DNA from 4 places in the Acidovorax sp. LjRoot129 genome. Region 2 is predicted to be linked to each of the others. Evidence: predicted binding sites of a transcription regulator. Region 2 holds the regulator's gene; each other region holds the start of a gene.
The links. The regulator sigma-54, encoded in region 2, starts transcription at its own class of promoters, with help from an activator protein. The targets are predictions, from matches to a motif close to TGGCANGNAANCTGCTTT.
Positions count from the first base shown of each region.

Region 1 (3,938 bases), 2.8 Mb from region 2:
CCCCATCAAGGCTCGGCGGGTGGTGACGTTTCATGCCAGCAGCAAACTCAAAGAGCAGATTCAAACGGCGGTGGTGACTGCCTGAGTGCGTTTGTGCCGTTTTTGTGACCGAAGTGTTTCGGGTCTCTGGCGGTCTTTGCGTCTCTGCAGTACGCTACTCGGCTCTCCGGTCTGAATCGACTCCCTCCATGGCCACCATCCTCCCTTCCATTCCAGCCAAGCGGTACTTCACCATCGGTGAGGTTGCGGAGCTGTGCGGTGTAAAGCCCCACGTGCTGCGTTACTGGGAGCAGGAGTTCACCCAATTGCGGCCTATGAAGCGCCGTGGGAACCGGCGCTACTACCAGCACCACGAGGTGCTGATGATTCGCCGGATCCGGGATCTCTTGTACGACCAGGGTTTCACGATCAGCGGCGCCCGTAATCGTCTGCAGGAGTTGGCTCATCCGGCGCGCGATAGCACTGGCAATGACGATGCCGGCGACGCCATGGATTCAGAGCTGCCGAGCATGCTGCTCGATAGCGCACGTGACCTGTCCATCGGCGGGGTAGGGTTCTCTTTCGACTCGAACGCAGTGCGCCAGGAATTATTTGAGATTCGTGCGCTGCTTTCTCCGAACTAGTATTTTTCTGCATATAATCTAAGTCTTGTCGGCGTGTAGCGCAGCCTGGTAGCGCACTTGCATGGGGTGCAAGGGGTCGCGAGTTCGAATCCCGCCACGCCGACCATTGATTGCAAAGGCCCAGAATCGAAAGGTTCTGGGCCTTTTTGCTTGTGTCTGTGAATGACTAAGGTACAGCGCATTGTTTGCTGTCAGCCATAACCGCCATGCGCCACCTCATCAACGCGCCAGGCCGAGGACTCACATGATCGATGGATTAGTCGCGGGACGCCTGTACGGAGACGCCGAACAGCGCACTGACAAAGCCGGGAAGCTCTTCAGTGTCGCCAAGGTGCGTGCGAATACTGCGGAGGGTGAAACCCTGTTCGTGAACGTGATTGCGTTTGATACGGACGTGCGTTCAGCCCTTCACCATCTGCGCGACGGTGACTCAGTCGCTATTGCGGGCAGCTTGGTGCCAAAAGTCTGGACTGACAAGCAGGGCAACACCCGGCCCGCGCTGGACATGGTGGCGCACCGGGTTGTGATGGCGCGCGAGCCAGAACACTGAGCGTCTGCCTGAACGCGGGCGCATGGGCGTTGGCTGCTGCGCTGTGGTGTTCCTCAACCGGGCGCCTTCGGCGCAGGCTGTTCTTGGGTGAACCCCAATTCTTTAAGTTCTTCTTCGCTCAAATGCAGCTCGGTGAGCTCTGGCTGCCTAGCTTCCACCGTGCGCCTCCGCTCGTAGTTGGTGGGTGGGCCCTGTTCTTCCTGCCTGCGATCGTTGCCGCTGCGTCTGTCCGTGGTGGCTCTGCGTTCCGTCATGCTGATGGTCTCGCTTATTAACGTGGTTGCGCACAGGCTACCGGTTCTTTCTGAGGATGTGGGTCATATAGCTGTGGAGAAACGAAAAATTGCACCGGTAACGCGGTAGGGCGTGTGCGGAGCAGCATATCGGGGCCAAAGAAATGCAGCCGCGAGAGGGTTTCTCGCGCCGCCTTTACTGCAACCAGCTGCAGGTAGATCGAGCTATGGAATCGCGGGTGGACCACTCGCCCTAACTTGGTGATGCCCTGCACCGCATTGATGCGATTCCGCAGCCGCGAGGCGTACAACTGTGCAGGCTTAGTGGCGGAGACCTTTTGAGAGCGTTCTACAGCACCGTATCGGCTCGGCATGGATATTGCGATAACACCTGCAGCTCCGCCGGTAAAGCTGCCTGTGGACCGAAAACATCCCTCCGCTAATGATGGCGGAACCCGGGCGAACCACGGCATCGGTGCCGCACGCCTGGCTGTTCCAACCACACCCGTGTTCCGCGGAGGGTGAAGTGCAGTGCCGGCCTCTCAGGTCCGCAATGCACATCATCCTGCTTCGAGCCCTCCAGGCACTCGGGTCATTGCAGGACCACGATCATGAAAATTGTTCTCATCGGCCACGGAATGGTCGGCCACAAGTTCCTCGAAAGCCTGGCCGAGACCGGCATCACCGGTGCCGAAGTCACCGTGTTGTGCGAAGAGCCACGCGCCGCCTACGACCGGGTGCACCTGTCCGCCTTCTTCAGCGGCACTTCGGCCGACGAACTCTCCCTGGTCGAGCCCGGCTTCTTCGATCGCACCGGCTTCACGCTGCGCCTTGCTTCTCGCGCGGCATCGGTGGACCGCCGCATCCGCACCGTGACCACGGCCGATGGCGAGGTGCTGCCCTACGACAAGCTGGTGCTGGCTACCGGCTCCAACCCCTTTGTGCCCCAGGTGCCCGGGCGCGACCGCGACCACTGCTTCGTCTACCGGACCATCGAAGACCTGGAGGCCATGCAGGCCTCGGGCGCCAAGTCGAAGACCGGCGTGGTCGTGGGCGGCGGCCTGCTGGGCCTGGAGTGCGCCAAGGCGCTGCGCGACATGGGCCTCGAAACCCATGTGGTCGAGTTCGCCCCGCGGCTCATGGCCGTGCAGGTAGACGAAGGCGGCGGCCGCGTGCTGCGTGCCAAGATCGAGGAACTGGGCGTGCAGGTGCACACTGGCCGCAACACGCAGGAGATCACCGATGGCGCCCGCGCGCGCCACCGCATGGTCTTTGCCGACGGCACCTGGCTGGAGACCGACATGATCGTGTTCTCCGCCGGCATCCGCCCCCGCGATGACCTGGCCCGCCAGTCCCTGCTGGCCGTGGGCCCGCGCGGTGGCGTGGCCATCGACAGTGCTTGCCGCACAAGCGACCACGACGTGTATGCCATCGGCGAATGCGCGTCGTGGAACGAGCAGACCTTCGGCCTGGTGGCGCCCGGCTACGACATGGCCCGTGTAGCCGCCCGCCACATCGCAGGCGACGCCGACGCCGCCTTTGTCGGCGCGGACATGAGCACCAAGCTCAAGCTCATGGGCGTGGATGTAGCCAGCATCGGCGATGCGCATGCGAAAACGCCGCACAGCCGCACCTGCCAGTACGTGGATGAGCGCCGCCAGATCTACAAGAAGATCGTGATCAGTGAGGACGGCAAACAGCTGCTGGGTGCCGTGCTGATCGGCGATGCCACCGAATACGGCACGCTGTTGCAAATGGCCCTGAACGGCATCGCGCTGCCTGAAGACCCCGAGTTCCTGATCTTCCCGTCCAGCGACGGCAAGGCCAAACCCGGCCTGGGCGTGGAAGCGTTGCCCGATGCAGCGCAGATCTGCTCGTGCAACAACGTCACCAAGGGCGCCATCTGCGCCGCGGTGGGCGAGGGCGCCTGCACCATTGCAGAGATGAAGGCCTGCACCAAGGCGGGTGCCACCTGCGGCGGCTGCGTCCCCCTGGTCACGCAGGTCATGAAGATGGAAATGTCGCGCCGCGGCATGGCCGTGAACAACCACATCTGCGAGCACTTCGCGTATTCGCGCCAGGAGATCTACCACCTGGTGCGGGTGGGCGAGATCAAGAGCTTCGACGACCTGCTGGCCATGCACGGCAAGGGCCTGGGCTGCGACATCTGCAAGCCCGTGGCGGCCAGCGTGTTCGCTTCGTGCTGGAACGAGTTCGTGCTCAAGAAGGAGCTGGCGGGCCTGCAAGACAGCAACGATTACTACCTGGGCAACATCCAGAAAGACGGCACCTATTCGGTGGTGCCGCGCATGCCCGGTGGTGAGGTCACGCCCGACGGGCTTATCGCCGTGGGCCAGGTGGCCAAGAAGTACGGCCTGTACACCAAGGTCACGGGCGGCCAGCGGGTGGACCTGTTCGGTGCGCGCGTCGAGCAACTGCCCACCATCTGGGAGGAGCTGATCGCCGCCGGCTTCGAGTCGGGCCATGCGTATGGCAAGTCGCTGCGCACGGTCAAGAGCTGCGTGGGCTCGA
Region 1 covers NZ_CAXUSE020000001.1:2,201,045-2,204,982, forward strand. Annotated here, with positions in the region: gene ACSQ3Q_RS10080 (integration host factor subunit alpha) at 1-85, shown strand, start outside; gene ACSQ3Q_RS10085 (MerR family transcriptional regulator) at 189-623, shown strand; tRNA gene ACSQ3Q_RS10090 (tRNA-Pro) at 653-729, shown strand; gene ACSQ3Q_RS10095 (single-stranded DNA-binding protein) at 868-1,173, shown strand; gene nirB (nitrite reductase large subunit NirB) at 2,018-3,938, shown strand, end outside.
Region 1: the regulator sigma-54 is predicted to act here: its motif matches at 1,775-1,792, upstream of nirB (nitrite reductase large subunit NirB).

Region 2 (3,938 bases):
AGCAGACCAGCGTGTTTTCTGGCCGCGTGGTCATGACCAAGGGCTCCATCATCCTGCGCGGTGCGCGGCTGGACGTGCGCCAGGACTCTGATGGCTACCAGTACGGCGTGGTCACGGCAGAGCCCGGCAAACGCGCCTTCTTCCGCCAAAAGCGCGACACCGTGCCGGGCGCGCCGGACGAGTTCATCGAAGGCGAGGGTGAAACCATCGAGTACGACGGCAAGGCCGACAACGTGCGCTTCATTACCCGCGCAGAGCTGCGCCGCTACCGCGGCTCGGTGCTCAGCGACGAGATCACCGGTGCCGTGATCGTCTACAACAACCTCACCGACGTGTTCACCGTGGACGGCCAGCGCAAATCGTCGACCAACGCTGCTGGCGATGCGCCAGCCCCCGGCAGCCGGGTGCGCGCGGTGCTTGCACCCAAAGACCCGCCACCCGGCGCGGCCGCTCCCGAGGCAAATCCCGCCACGCCAGCGCCAGTGCTGCGCCCCAGCAATAGTCTCAGCGGTGGCTCCAAGTGAGCGCGCAGCCTGCCCATTCCGGCCCAGACTCGCAGGCCGGCAGCCGGCTTGAGGTGCAGCACCTCGCCAAGTCCTATGGCAGCCGCAAGGTCGTCAAGGACGTGTCGCTGGTCGTGCAAAAGGGCGAGGTCGTGGGGCTTCTGGGCCCCAACGGCGCCGGCAAGACCACCTCGTTCTACATGATCGTGGGCCTGGTGCGCAGCGACGCGGGCGACATCCGCATCGACGGCCAGTCGGTTGCCCACATGCCCATCCACCGCCGCTCGCGGCTGGGCCTGTCCTACCTGCCGCAAGAGGCGTCCATCTTCCGCAAGCTCTCAGTCGAAGAAAACGTGCGCGCCGTGCTTGAGCTGCAGCGCGGCGACGACGGCCAGCCGCTGGCGCGGGAGGCCATCGAAGACCGCCTCACGGCCCTGCTGCAAGAGCTTCGCGTAGACCATCTGCGCGCCTCGCCCGCCATGGCCCTGTCGGGCGGCGAGCGCCGCCGCGTGGAGATCGCGCGGGCGCTGGCCACCCAGCCGCGTTTCATCCTGCTGGACGAGCCGTTTGCCGGCATCGACCCCATCGCGGTGATCGAGATCCAGCGCATCATCGGTTTCCTCAAGGCGCGCGGCATCGGCGTGCTCATCACCGACCACAACGTGCGCGAGACGCTGGGCATCTGCGACCACGCCTTCATCATCAGCGACGGCCATGTGCTGGCGCAGGGCACCCCTTCCGAAATCGTCGACAACGCCGAAGTGCGCCGGGTGTACCTGGGCGAGCACTTCAGGATGTGACGGCATGGTGCCCACGCATGTTCATCGGGTGAAATCGCTGCCCAGCGGTGGCGGCTGGCCCGACAGCCGTCTCCACCGTCCGCCCGCATTCGAAACCGCATGAAGCCCGGTCTTTCGCTGCGCGTCTCGCAGCATCTTGCGCTGACGCCCCAACTGCAGCAATCCATCCGCCTGCTGCAGCTGTCCACGCTCGAGCTCTCGCAGGAAGTCGAGCAGATGCTCGACGAAAACCCGTTTCTGGAGCGCACCGCCGAAGAGGCGCCGCGCGAAGAGTTTGGCCTGGAGGCCGAGAACACGCCCGCACAGGCCGATGACTACAGTGTGGACGATGCTATTTTTTCAGGAGCTGTCAGCGCAAGTACAACAAGCGCTGAAGGCCAAAATGAGGCCGAAACCCCGCCTGCAGGCGGTGACGAGCCCGACTGGAGCGGCGACGGCACCGTCGAGATGGCGCCCAACGATGCCGAGTGGGGCGGCGATGCGCCCGCGCGCAACCGCAACGACTCCGAGGGCGACGAGGCCGACGCCACCGAACTCGCCCGCTCGCACGAATCCCTGACCGCTTTTTTGCACCGCCAGGCGCTGTCGCTGCGGCTGTCCGAGGTGGACTGCGCTGCGCTGCGTTTCCTCATCGAATCGCTGAACGACGACGGGTACCTGGAAGACCCGCTCGAAGAGCTGGCCGCGGCCCTGGCCGGCCCTGAAGACCTGGAGCAGATCGAAGAACTGGTGCACCGGTTCACCGTGGCCCTGCGCCTGCTGCAGAGCTTGGAGCCGGTGGGCGTGGGCGCGCGCAACCTGGCCGAGTGCCTCACGCTGCAGCTCAAGGCGCTGGACGCTGACGAAGAGGGCGACCCCGACGTCGTGCAGACGGCGCTGGCCATCTGCAAGCAGCCGCTGGAGATGCTGGCCCGGCGCGACGTGCGCCGCCTCACCCTGCTGTGCAGTGACGGCGGAGCCAGTGGCGAGGAGCGCACCCGCGCCGCCATGTCGCTGATTGCCCGGCTGGAGCCACGCCCGGGCCGCAAGTTCGTGGACGTGGAGCGCAACATCATCGTGCCCGACGTGATCGTGCGCAAAGCCGGGCGCGCCAACGGCCGCGACGGCCAGCACAACTTCATCGTGGCGCTGAACCCCGACGTGATGCCCCGCCTGCGAGTGCACGACATCTACGCCGGCGCGCTGCGCGGCCACAAAGGCGGCGAAGGCCACCAGGGCATGCAGCAGCGCCTGCAAGAGGCGCGCTGGTTCATCAAGAACATCCAGCAGCGCTTCGACACCATCCTGCGGGTCTCGCGCGCCATCGTCGAGCGGCAAAAGAACTTCTTCACCCACGGTGAGCTGGCCATGCGCCCGCTGGTGCTGCGCGACATTGCCGACGAGCTGGGCCTGCACGAATCGACCATCAGCCGCGTGACCACGGCCAAGTACATGTCGACGCCCATCGGCACCTACGAACTCAAGTATTTCTTTGGCTCAGGCCTGGGCACCGAGACGGGCGGCAATGCATCGAGCACGGCCGTGCGCGCGCTGATCAAGCAGTTTGTCGCGGCGGAGAGCGCGACCAAACCGCTGTCGGACAGCCAGATTGCCGAAATGCTCAAGGAACAAGGCATCGAATGCGCGCGCCGCACCGTGGCCAAATACCGCGAGGCGCTCAAGATCGCGCCGGCCAACCTGCGCAAGGCGCTGTAAGGGGCGAGGCAGGGGCCAGGGCCCAGAGCGGCGCTTTCGCCTGCTCAGGTTGTGGCGAGCGCTGCGCTACTTGCGCGCCATAAACACCGCGTCATACGCCTGCGGCGTAAACCCCGAGATCTTCTGCCCCTGGGTCAGCAACACCGGGATGCCGCGCACGCCCAGCTGGCTGAAGGCGGTTTTGCCCGCCGGGGTGTCGATGTCCAGTTCGCGGTACGCAATGCCTTTGCCCGCCATGTATGCCTTGGCGGCAGTGCAGTAGCCACACCACTTGGCCATATAGAGCACCACCTCCCCACGTGCCTGGGCGACTGGGGCGACCGGGGCGGCCCCCGGTGCTGGAGCGGCGCCCGGCACCACGCTCACGGGCAGGCTCTCGAGTTTCAACGTCTTCTCGACCGTGCCTGTCACCGGCGGCTTGTCGCTGTAGACCACGCGGCCGTCCGCGCCCACGGATTTGTAGAGCGTTTGCGCGCTGGCGGACCCCAGGCAGGCGGCCAGCAAGGATGCGATGAGCAGCAGGCTCGGGACGAAGGGGCGCATGGACAGCTCCGGTGAAATCGGTTGGCCCAGAGCATAAGGGAGCGCATGGGGCGCAGTACCGCGCCCATCGTTGTGCCGCGTGCCGGCCCCCATGGTCGCCTGTTCAGTCGGCCTGGGTGCTGGTGCCCGGGCTCGTCTTCTGGTCCACCACCTTGGTGGTGACCACCGACACCGGGTCGCTGGCAGGAAAACTCTCTTCCACCGCGCTGTCCAGCGCAGACTCGCTCACGTGCTGCACTTCCACGGTCTGCGGTGGGGATTCCGCGGTGTCTTTGCTGGGTTTGGGGTGCACCGCGGCGGTGGGGAAGGGCCAGGGGGTCTGGTTCATGGGAGGCTCCTTGCAGGGCAGAACAACAGGGTTCGATTCACCGTAGCGCGCGGCGTGGAGCGGGGCTGT
Region 2 covers NZ_CAXUSE020000001.1:4,956,127-4,960,064, reverse strand. Annotated here, with positions in the region: gene lptA (lipopolysaccharide transport periplasmic protein LptA) at 1-524, shown strand, start outside; gene lptB (LPS export ABC transporter ATP-binding protein) at 521-1,303, shown strand; gene ACSQ3Q_RS22695 (RNA polymerase factor sigma-54) at 1,403-2,998, shown strand; gene ACSQ3Q_RS22690 (glutaredoxin domain-containing protein) at 3,065-3,541, opposite strand; gene ACSQ3Q_RS22685 (hypothetical protein) at 3,645-3,869, opposite strand.

Region 3 (3,938 bases), 350 kb from region 2:
GTGCACTGCCACTGTGGAGTCAGTAGGGCCGACAGGCGTGGAGATGGAGGCGCTGACCACCGTGCAGGTGGCACTACTGACTATCTATGACATGTGCAAGGCGGTCGACCGAGGTATGTCTATCCATGGAGTGGGCGTGCTAGAGAAGCACGGAGGCAAATCGGGGAGCTTTGTGGCGGAAAAGTCAAATTGAATCAGCTTTCGGCAAGAACCCCATCTTCCGGGCACCCTTGCGAAACCTAGCATCACCGCTCTCGTTAAAACCCGTCTAGGTGAATGTATCCTCGTATGCGAGCGGTCACTGGATCTATCAAAACGACCCAGTCCGAGGCATGGCGACTCACCAGCGGTAGCCAGCGCAGTGTGGCGGGGGCGTTGGTTTCCCCTGGTTGTAAATTGGTGATGGTGTTGGACGCGGCCGCTTCGATGAGTGCCGCATGCGCCGGGTGCTTGGTACGTAATGAAGCCAAGTCGTGGGATCGCTGCAACACTTGCGGCACACTGAGTGCGTACTCCTGCCACCAGCTAGGCTTCTGACTGGGTTCTATGCCTTGCATCGAGGCTTCAATGCTAGAGATATTTTCTTCAAGGGTTGCAGCAGGCCGTATTCCAATAGTGGGAGGGCGGGAAAAACTCAGGGGCTTTGCCCAGCTGGGAGTGTCGTCAGCTTCAGCCTCGTCAATGTCCGCAACTGACACTACTCGGAAGCGATCAACTTCATATACCAGCGCCACAGGGCGGGCGTAGCTAAGGGTATGTATGCCGTACCCCAAAACCAGTAATTGGATGGCGGCCACCATCGCTAAGTCACGGCGCAATTCGGATTGCGGTTTGGTAGGGTTAAAAACTACCATTGTGAGTAAAGGGCCGCAAACTATATCGACGCTAACAATCAGCCAGAACAACTCAGCACCGCCACTTAGCTGACGTAGCGGCCCCGGAAACCAGAAACCGAAGACCAACAATGCCACGATCGCGACCACTGCAGCCGAAAGCGACAGGTGAAAGGCGGCAGCACGCAAGGCCCTTGTGGCTCGATAGGGCAAAAAATATGTGAAAAAGGAGGCGATGGTCATAAAACACACTCGACACCGATCAATAAGAACCCCTGCGACCAATAATTTAAACTTGCGGCTAAAAAAAAGAGCGCAGAGCGCTCTTTTTACTGCATACCACTAAGCGGTATGCATACTGTGCCGAATTAGAAGCGGCAATTGGCGGGTACGTACTTGTAAAGAGCCGTGCCACCGGTTGGCGCAGCTTGCGTTGCGCCAACGGTGCAGCCCCAAACCACGGGTGCGCCAGAAACCATTGCAGCAGTGGGCAATCCTGTGGTTGCAGAAATACCGCCGCTACCAGGGGTGAGACCGATGAACATAGCGCCCGCACCAGTTGCTGCAGCGTAGTTTATGGTAACGCGGCCCGAACCGATTGCCGGAGCTACAGGAATTGCAGCAATGGACATTCCAGAGACATACTTCGTCGGTGTGAATTGATATCCAAAACCGCCAGCAACTGGCAAAGCAGTACACGGACTCGCACAAGCGGCAATAGCGGTGCCATTGTTTGCTGCATACGTTTCAGTAACGGCCAATTTCGGCGCAGCAGCCAAGCTCAAACCTTCCGTCACACGCGCACGAACGGTGTAGTCCTGATAGGCAGGCAGCGCCACAGCAGCCAAAATACCAATAATCGCTACCACGATCATCAGTTCGATCAGGGTAAAACCTTTTTGCAGGGTACGCTTCATAAAATTCTCCTCGGGGTCGGTTAACAAGTTCGCACCTGTCGAACAGTTCGCCAGGTTGGCTGAAGAGCAGCACATTACGTGCCAGCATGGTGTTAAGCAATCGTTGGAGTTCTTGAGGGCAACCAGGGCAAAACGGCTTCAAACGTCACCTTTTGTGACATTTTTGTTTTGCCATCATTGTCGTTGGAAGTCGGTGGCTACAAATCGAAGATGTCTCCCGCTCGCAACCACCGTATGTCGTGTGCCGTCGCTGCACTGCCCACCGGCGCAGTTTCGAAGCGGCGAATTTCATCCATGATGAGCTCGGTCTCCGAGGGCTTTGTGTGGGTGATGTAGATGGGAAACGCTCGGTCAGTACGCAGCTGGGCGAGTTCTTGGGAAAGCGTGATGGGGGAGAGGTGCAGGCTTCTCGCTGCCAAGCTGCTTTCGCGATTGCTGAATGCGGTTTCGATCACCAGTTGGCATACAGGTCGAGCATTGATCCAGCTCCAGAATGCCGGGTTTCTTTCTGTATCCCCGCTGAAAGCCCACCATCCGGTATTTCCGAGCAGTGCGAATGCAACAGCCGGCACGCTGTGCACCGCAGGTAGCACTTCCAACACGCGCCCATCAATGGTGACCTGCTCCCCCACTGCAATGGGGCGATACCGAAGAAATGGCTGTTCCGCCGTTGGAATGGTGCTGAAGTCCGGCCAGATGACATTGTTAAAAATGTGTGCCTGCAATGCGTCGATGGTCTGCGGCAACGCATGAACTTCAACCGGGATATCACGCAGCGAAGAAACAGCATCTAGCATCAGCGGCAACGCAGCAATGTGGTCTAAATGTGAATGCGTGAGATACACATGATCGATCTTGCGCATCTCTTCCAGCGTCAAGTCACCCACTCCGGTGCCTGCATCGATCAGGAGGTTGTCGCCAATCAGAAAAGACGTCGTGTGGCAGTCTTTGGCGATGGAGCCGGAGCATCCGAGCACACGAACCTTCATAAGATGGCTTTCAGGGTTGATTGACTCAATTACTTGCTGTCGAAATTGGTAGCACCGTCCCAGTTCGGGTCAAATGACTGCTGCCGCAGGCGCTCTACTCGTTGTTCGTACAGGGCGTACAGCGGGCTGCCGGGGTTGTAGTTTTGCAGTCGCACTTGGCAATCGTCACATTGTGCCCACTCCTGCGCTCGGTAGGCAGTGAGGAACTGGCCCCACACTTCCAATTCCAATAATTGCGACTCAACAAACGCGTCGGATTTGGTTAATGGTGAAAAAATGGCCACTGCTTGCGCCTTGCCTTTCACCCGCACTAGATCCAGTTGCTGCCATGAAAACTGCTGCGCCAACAGCTTGGTACTCTCACTCACGACGATGGAAGTGCCATAGTGCTTGGATAGTCCTTCAAGACGGGAGCAGAGATTGACAGCGTCGCCAATTACGGTGTAGCTGCGCCGGAGATTCGAGCCCATGTCTCCCACACACATGCTGCCGGTGTTCAGGCCAATGCCGACACCTATCTCTGGAAGCCCACACACGCGGTGGCTTTCATTAATTTGTGCAATGGCTGCCGCCATTTCGATGGCGGCGGAGACGGCAAGGCGGGCGTGATCAGGGGTGGTTACGGGGGCCCCCCAAAACGCCATTACACAGTCCCCCATGTACTTGTCGATAGTGCCCCTGTGACTGCGGATGACATGTGTTAGCCGACTAAATACGTCGTTGAGCAAGGCCTGCAGTTGCAACGGCTCCATCTGCTCCGACATGGCGGTGAACCCTCGCATGTCGCAGAACATGACAGTCAACTCGCGGTTCGCAGCCTGCATGCTATAGCTCTCCGGCTGTTTAACCATCTCGTTCACCAGTTCCGGAGGAACATAGGTGCCGAAAAGAGCAGCCAGCTCTCGCTTGGAGCGGCTTTCCACAAAATAGCCGTAGACCATGTTGAGTGTGAAAGCCAGCACTGTCATCACGATTGCCGTAGCGAGTGGCATTGCCAAGCCGTGACCGAGGTACAGCCACAAGTTGGCGGTGATCAGCGTGGCGACGCTGCCCAGGCTGAGAAGCACGGCCGAAGTTGCAGAAAGCGCGGGTAGCGCAAACGCCAGCAAAAAACCCGTCGCGATCAACTGCACTGCGTCGAAGCCAACGGCATAGTCAGGCCGCACAATGTTCTTGCCATCCAGAAAAGCAGAGAGCAT
Region 3 covers NZ_CAXUSE020000001.1:5,310,354-5,314,291, forward strand. Annotated here, with positions in the region: gene moaC (cyclic pyranopterin monophosphate synthase MoaC) at 1-193, shown strand, start outside; gene ACSQ3Q_RS24290 (TfpX/TfpZ family type IV pilin accessory protein) at 258-1,076, opposite strand; gene ACSQ3Q_RS24295 (pilin) at 1,202-1,750, opposite strand; gene ACSQ3Q_RS24300 (MBL fold metallo-hydrolase) at 1,948-2,739, opposite strand; gene ACSQ3Q_RS24305 (CHASE2 domain-containing protein) at 2,769-3,938, opposite strand, start outside.
Region 3: the regulator sigma-54 is predicted to act here: its motif matches at 1,817-1,834, upstream of ACSQ3Q_RS24295 (pilin).

Region 4 (3,938 bases), 4.7 Mb from region 2:
CAGCACGCGGCGGTACTGCACGGCTTCGGCCACGTGGCTCACCTCGGTGGTGGGCGCGCCTGCCAGGTCGGCAATGGTGCGCGCGACCTTGAGGGCGCGGTGCGTGCTGCGCGCCGACCAGCCCAGGCGGGCGGCGGCCGTGTTGAGAAACTTCGCGGCGCTGTCGTCCAGCTGCAGATGGGTGTCTATCTCCTGGCCCTGCAGCGCCTGGTTGGTCTTGCCCTGCCGCGCCAGTGCGATAGCCCGGGCATGCTCCACCCGGGCGCGGATGGCGCTGGTCGATTCGCCGGGCGGGGTTTGCACCAGCTGTTCAGCGGGCAGTGCGGGCACCTCCACATGCAGGTCGATGCGGTCCAGCAGCGGCCCGCTGAGCTTGCCCTGGTAGCGGCTGACCTGGTCCGGCGTGCAGCGGCAGGCGCGCTGCGTGGAGCCCAGAAAGCCGCAGGGGCAGGGGTTCATCGCCGCAATCATCTGAAAACGCGCCGGAAAATCCGCGCGCTGCGCGGCGCGCGAAATGGTGATGTGGCCGGTCTCCAGCGGCTCGCGCAAGGCTTCTAATGCCGCGCGGGGAAACTCGGGGAGCTCATCCAAGAACAACACGCCGTGATGGGCCAAGGAGATCTCCCCGGGCTTGGGCGGCGAGCCCCCGCCGACCAGCGCTACCGCGCTCGCCGTATGGTGCGGCGACCCGGTCGGCCGCTGGCCCCACAGCTCGGGCCGAAAGCGCCCAGCCAGGCTCGCAATCGCGGCGCTTTCCAGTGCTTCCTGCACCGTCATCGCGGGCAGCAGGCCGGCAAAACGCAGCGCCAGCATCGACTTGCCCGAACCGGGCGGGCCGGCCATCAGGGCACTGTGACCTCCAGCCGCCGCGATCTCCAGTGCGCGTTTGGCCGTGGCCTGGCCCTTCACGTCGGCCATGTCGGGGCCGGCGGTGCGGGCCGTCAGCGGCGTGGGCTGCAGACGGGTCCAGCCATCGTTGGCCACGTCTGCATCGCCCCCAGCGGTGCTGCCCGGCGGCAAAAAAGCGCGCACCACGTCGAGCAGGTGGCGGGCACGCACCACCTGTGCGTCGGGCACCAGCGCGGCTTCTTCGGCGCTGCCCGGGGGCAGCACGAGCTGCACATTGATCTGCTGCGCCTGCAGCGCCAGGCTGGTGGCCAGCGCACCGCGCACGGGGCGCAGTTCGCCCGACAGCGACAGCTCGCCCGCAAACTCATACCCCGCCAGCCGGGCGCCGTCGACTTGCCCGCTGGCCGCAAGGATGCCCATGGCAATCGGCAGATCGAAACGGCCGGAATCCTTGGGCAGATCCGCTGGCGCGAGGTTCACGGTGATGCGTTTGTTGTGGGGAAACTCCAGCCCCGCGTTCTGCAGCGCCGACCGCACCCGCTCGCGCGCTTCCTTGACTTCCACCTCGGCCAGGCCCACCAGGGTGAAGCTGGGCAGGCCATTGGCCAGATGCACTTCGACCGTGACAGACGGGGCCTGCAGCCCCAGAAGGGCGCGGCTTTGCACCAAAGCAAGACTCATGAAGCGGTTTCTCCCCAGATGGGTGCGTTTTATGTTTTTTTGATGCGCGGACCAAGCGTTTTGCACCAATCAAGTGCGCCAGGCCGCCGAGGGCAGACCGCCACTGTACCGGGGGATCGTTGTAACGCGAAGCAACTGCGCGGCACGCGGTCGAAGGCCAATGGCACGGTCCGTGCTTAAAGCGCTCGTCCCTATTTGTCCAACCGGAGGAAACATGACCCGCGCCATCATCAAGACCCTGGGCGTTGCCCTTGTCGCAACCCTTCCCATGCTGGCGAGCGCCCAGCTCACGGGCAACGTCAGCCTGACCACCAACTACAAGTTCCGTGGCCAGGACCAGGACGCCTCCAAGGCCAAGGCCGTCAAGCCCGCGCTGCAAGGCGGCTTTGACTACGCCTTCGGCGACTCCGGCTGGTACGTGGGCAACTGGAACTCCAGCGTCGACTGGCTGGCCAACAACTCGCTCGAAGCCGACCTGTACGGTGGCTACAAGTTCAAGGCCGCGGGCGCGGACTTTGACGTGGGCGCACTGACCTACATCTACCCCGGCAACGCCAACGGCAACACCACCGAGCTGTACGGCGCGGCCACCCTGGGCCCGCTGACCGCCAAGTACTCGCACACCATCTCCAAGGACTACTTCGGCTGGGCTGGCGCCAAGGCAGGCTCGGGCCGCAAGGGCACCAACACCGGCTACCTGAACCTGGCGTTCGCCCAGGAAGTCGCGCCCAGCATCACGCTGAAGGCTTCGGTGGGTTTCACCCGCTTTGCCAGCGACATCAAGGACACGGGCGTGCCCAACTACGTCGACTACAGCCTGGGCGGCGCGTATGACTTCGGCAGCGGCGTCTCGCTGGGCGCTGCCGTGGTGGGCGCCAACAAGAAGGCCTTCTTCGGCCATGTGAACAAGTCGCGCGTGATCGTCACGCTCACCAAAACCCTGTAAGCCAGTCTCAATGGGCGCCGCGTGCGCCCGTTGTCGGAGGAACCAAAAAATGAAAATGGTGACAGCCATCATCAAGCCCTTCAAGCTCGACGAGGTGCGCGAAGCGCTCTCGGACATCGGCGTGCAAGGCATCACGGTCACTGAAGTCAAGGGCTTCGGCCGCCAAAAGGGCCACACCGAGCTGTACCGCGGCGCGGAGTACGTGGTCGACTTCCTGCCCAAGGTCAAGATCGAAGCCGCTGTGGCCGACGACCTGGTGGACCGCGTGATCGAGTCCATTGAAAACGCAGCCCGCACCGGCAAGATCGGCGACGGCAAGATCTTCGTGACCCACCTGGAGCAGGTGGTGCGCATCCGTACCGGCGAAACCGGCAAGGAAGCCCTGTAAGGGCCGGCCGCATCAGACACAAGAGAAGAACGCCATGAAAAAACTGATTGCTTCCTTCATCCTGGGGCTGGGTCTGCTGACCATGGGCAACCTGTCCCTGGCCCAGGCACCCGCCACCCCCGAAGCGGCTGCCACCGCGCCGGCAGCCGCCGCCGCGCCGGCCGCTGAGGCCCCCGCTCCTGCAGCTGCGCCAGCACCCGCTGCTGCAGCGGCTGCCGCCCCGGCCGCTGCCGAAGCTGCACCTGCTCCCGTCCCCAACAAGGGTGACACCGCCTGGATGATGACCTCGACCATCCTCGTGATCCTGATGGTCCTGCCCGGCCTGGCCCTGTTCTACGGCGGCCTGGTGCGCAGCAAGAACATGCTGTCCGTGCTGATGCAAGTGATGGTCACGTTCTCGCTGATCGTCGTGCTGTGGTTCGTCTACGGCTACAGCCTGGCCTTCACCGAAGGCGGCGCCTTCATCGGTGGCTTTGACCGCCTGTTCATGAAGGGCATCTGGGACAACGCTGCGGGCACGTTTGCCAACGCTGCCACGTTCAGCAAGGGTGTCGTGATTCCTGAAGTGGTGTTTGCCGCCTTCCAGGCCACGTTCGCCGGCATCACCTGCGCCCTGATCGTGGGTGCGTTCGCAGAGCGCATCAAGTTCAGCGCCGTCATGATGTTCATGGTGCTGTGGTTCACCTTCAGCTACCTGCCGATCGCCCACATGGTGTGGTTCTGGGCCGGCCCTGACGCTTACACCAGCAAAGAAGTGGTGGACAAGGTCAACGCTACGGCCGGCTACATCTGGCAATCTGGCGCGCTGGACTTTGCTGGCGGTACCGTGGTGCACATCAACGCCGCTGTGGCAGGCCTGGTGGGCGCGTTCATGGTGGGCAAGCGCATCGGCTACGGCAAGGAAGCCATGGCGCCTCACAGCCTGACGCTGACCATGGTTGGTGCCTCGCTGCTGTGGGTGGGCTGGTTCGGCTTCAACGCCGGCTCCGCGCTGGAAGCCAACGGTTTCGCCGCCCTGGCCTTCATCAACACGCTCGTGGCGACCGCCGCGGCCGTGCTGGCATGGTGCATCGG
Region 4 covers NZ_CAXUSE020000001.1:290,771-294,708, forward strand. Annotated here, with positions in the region: gene ACSQ3Q_RS01360 (YifB family Mg chelatase-like AAA ATPase) at 1-1,530, opposite strand, end outside; gene ACSQ3Q_RS01365 (TorF family putative porin) at 1,745-2,476, shown strand; gene glnK (P-II family nitrogen regulator) at 2,526-2,864, shown strand; gene amt (ammonium transporter) at 2,899-3,938, shown strand, end outside.
Region 4: the regulator sigma-54 is predicted to act here: its motif matches at 1,692-1,709, upstream of ACSQ3Q_RS01365 (TorF family putative porin).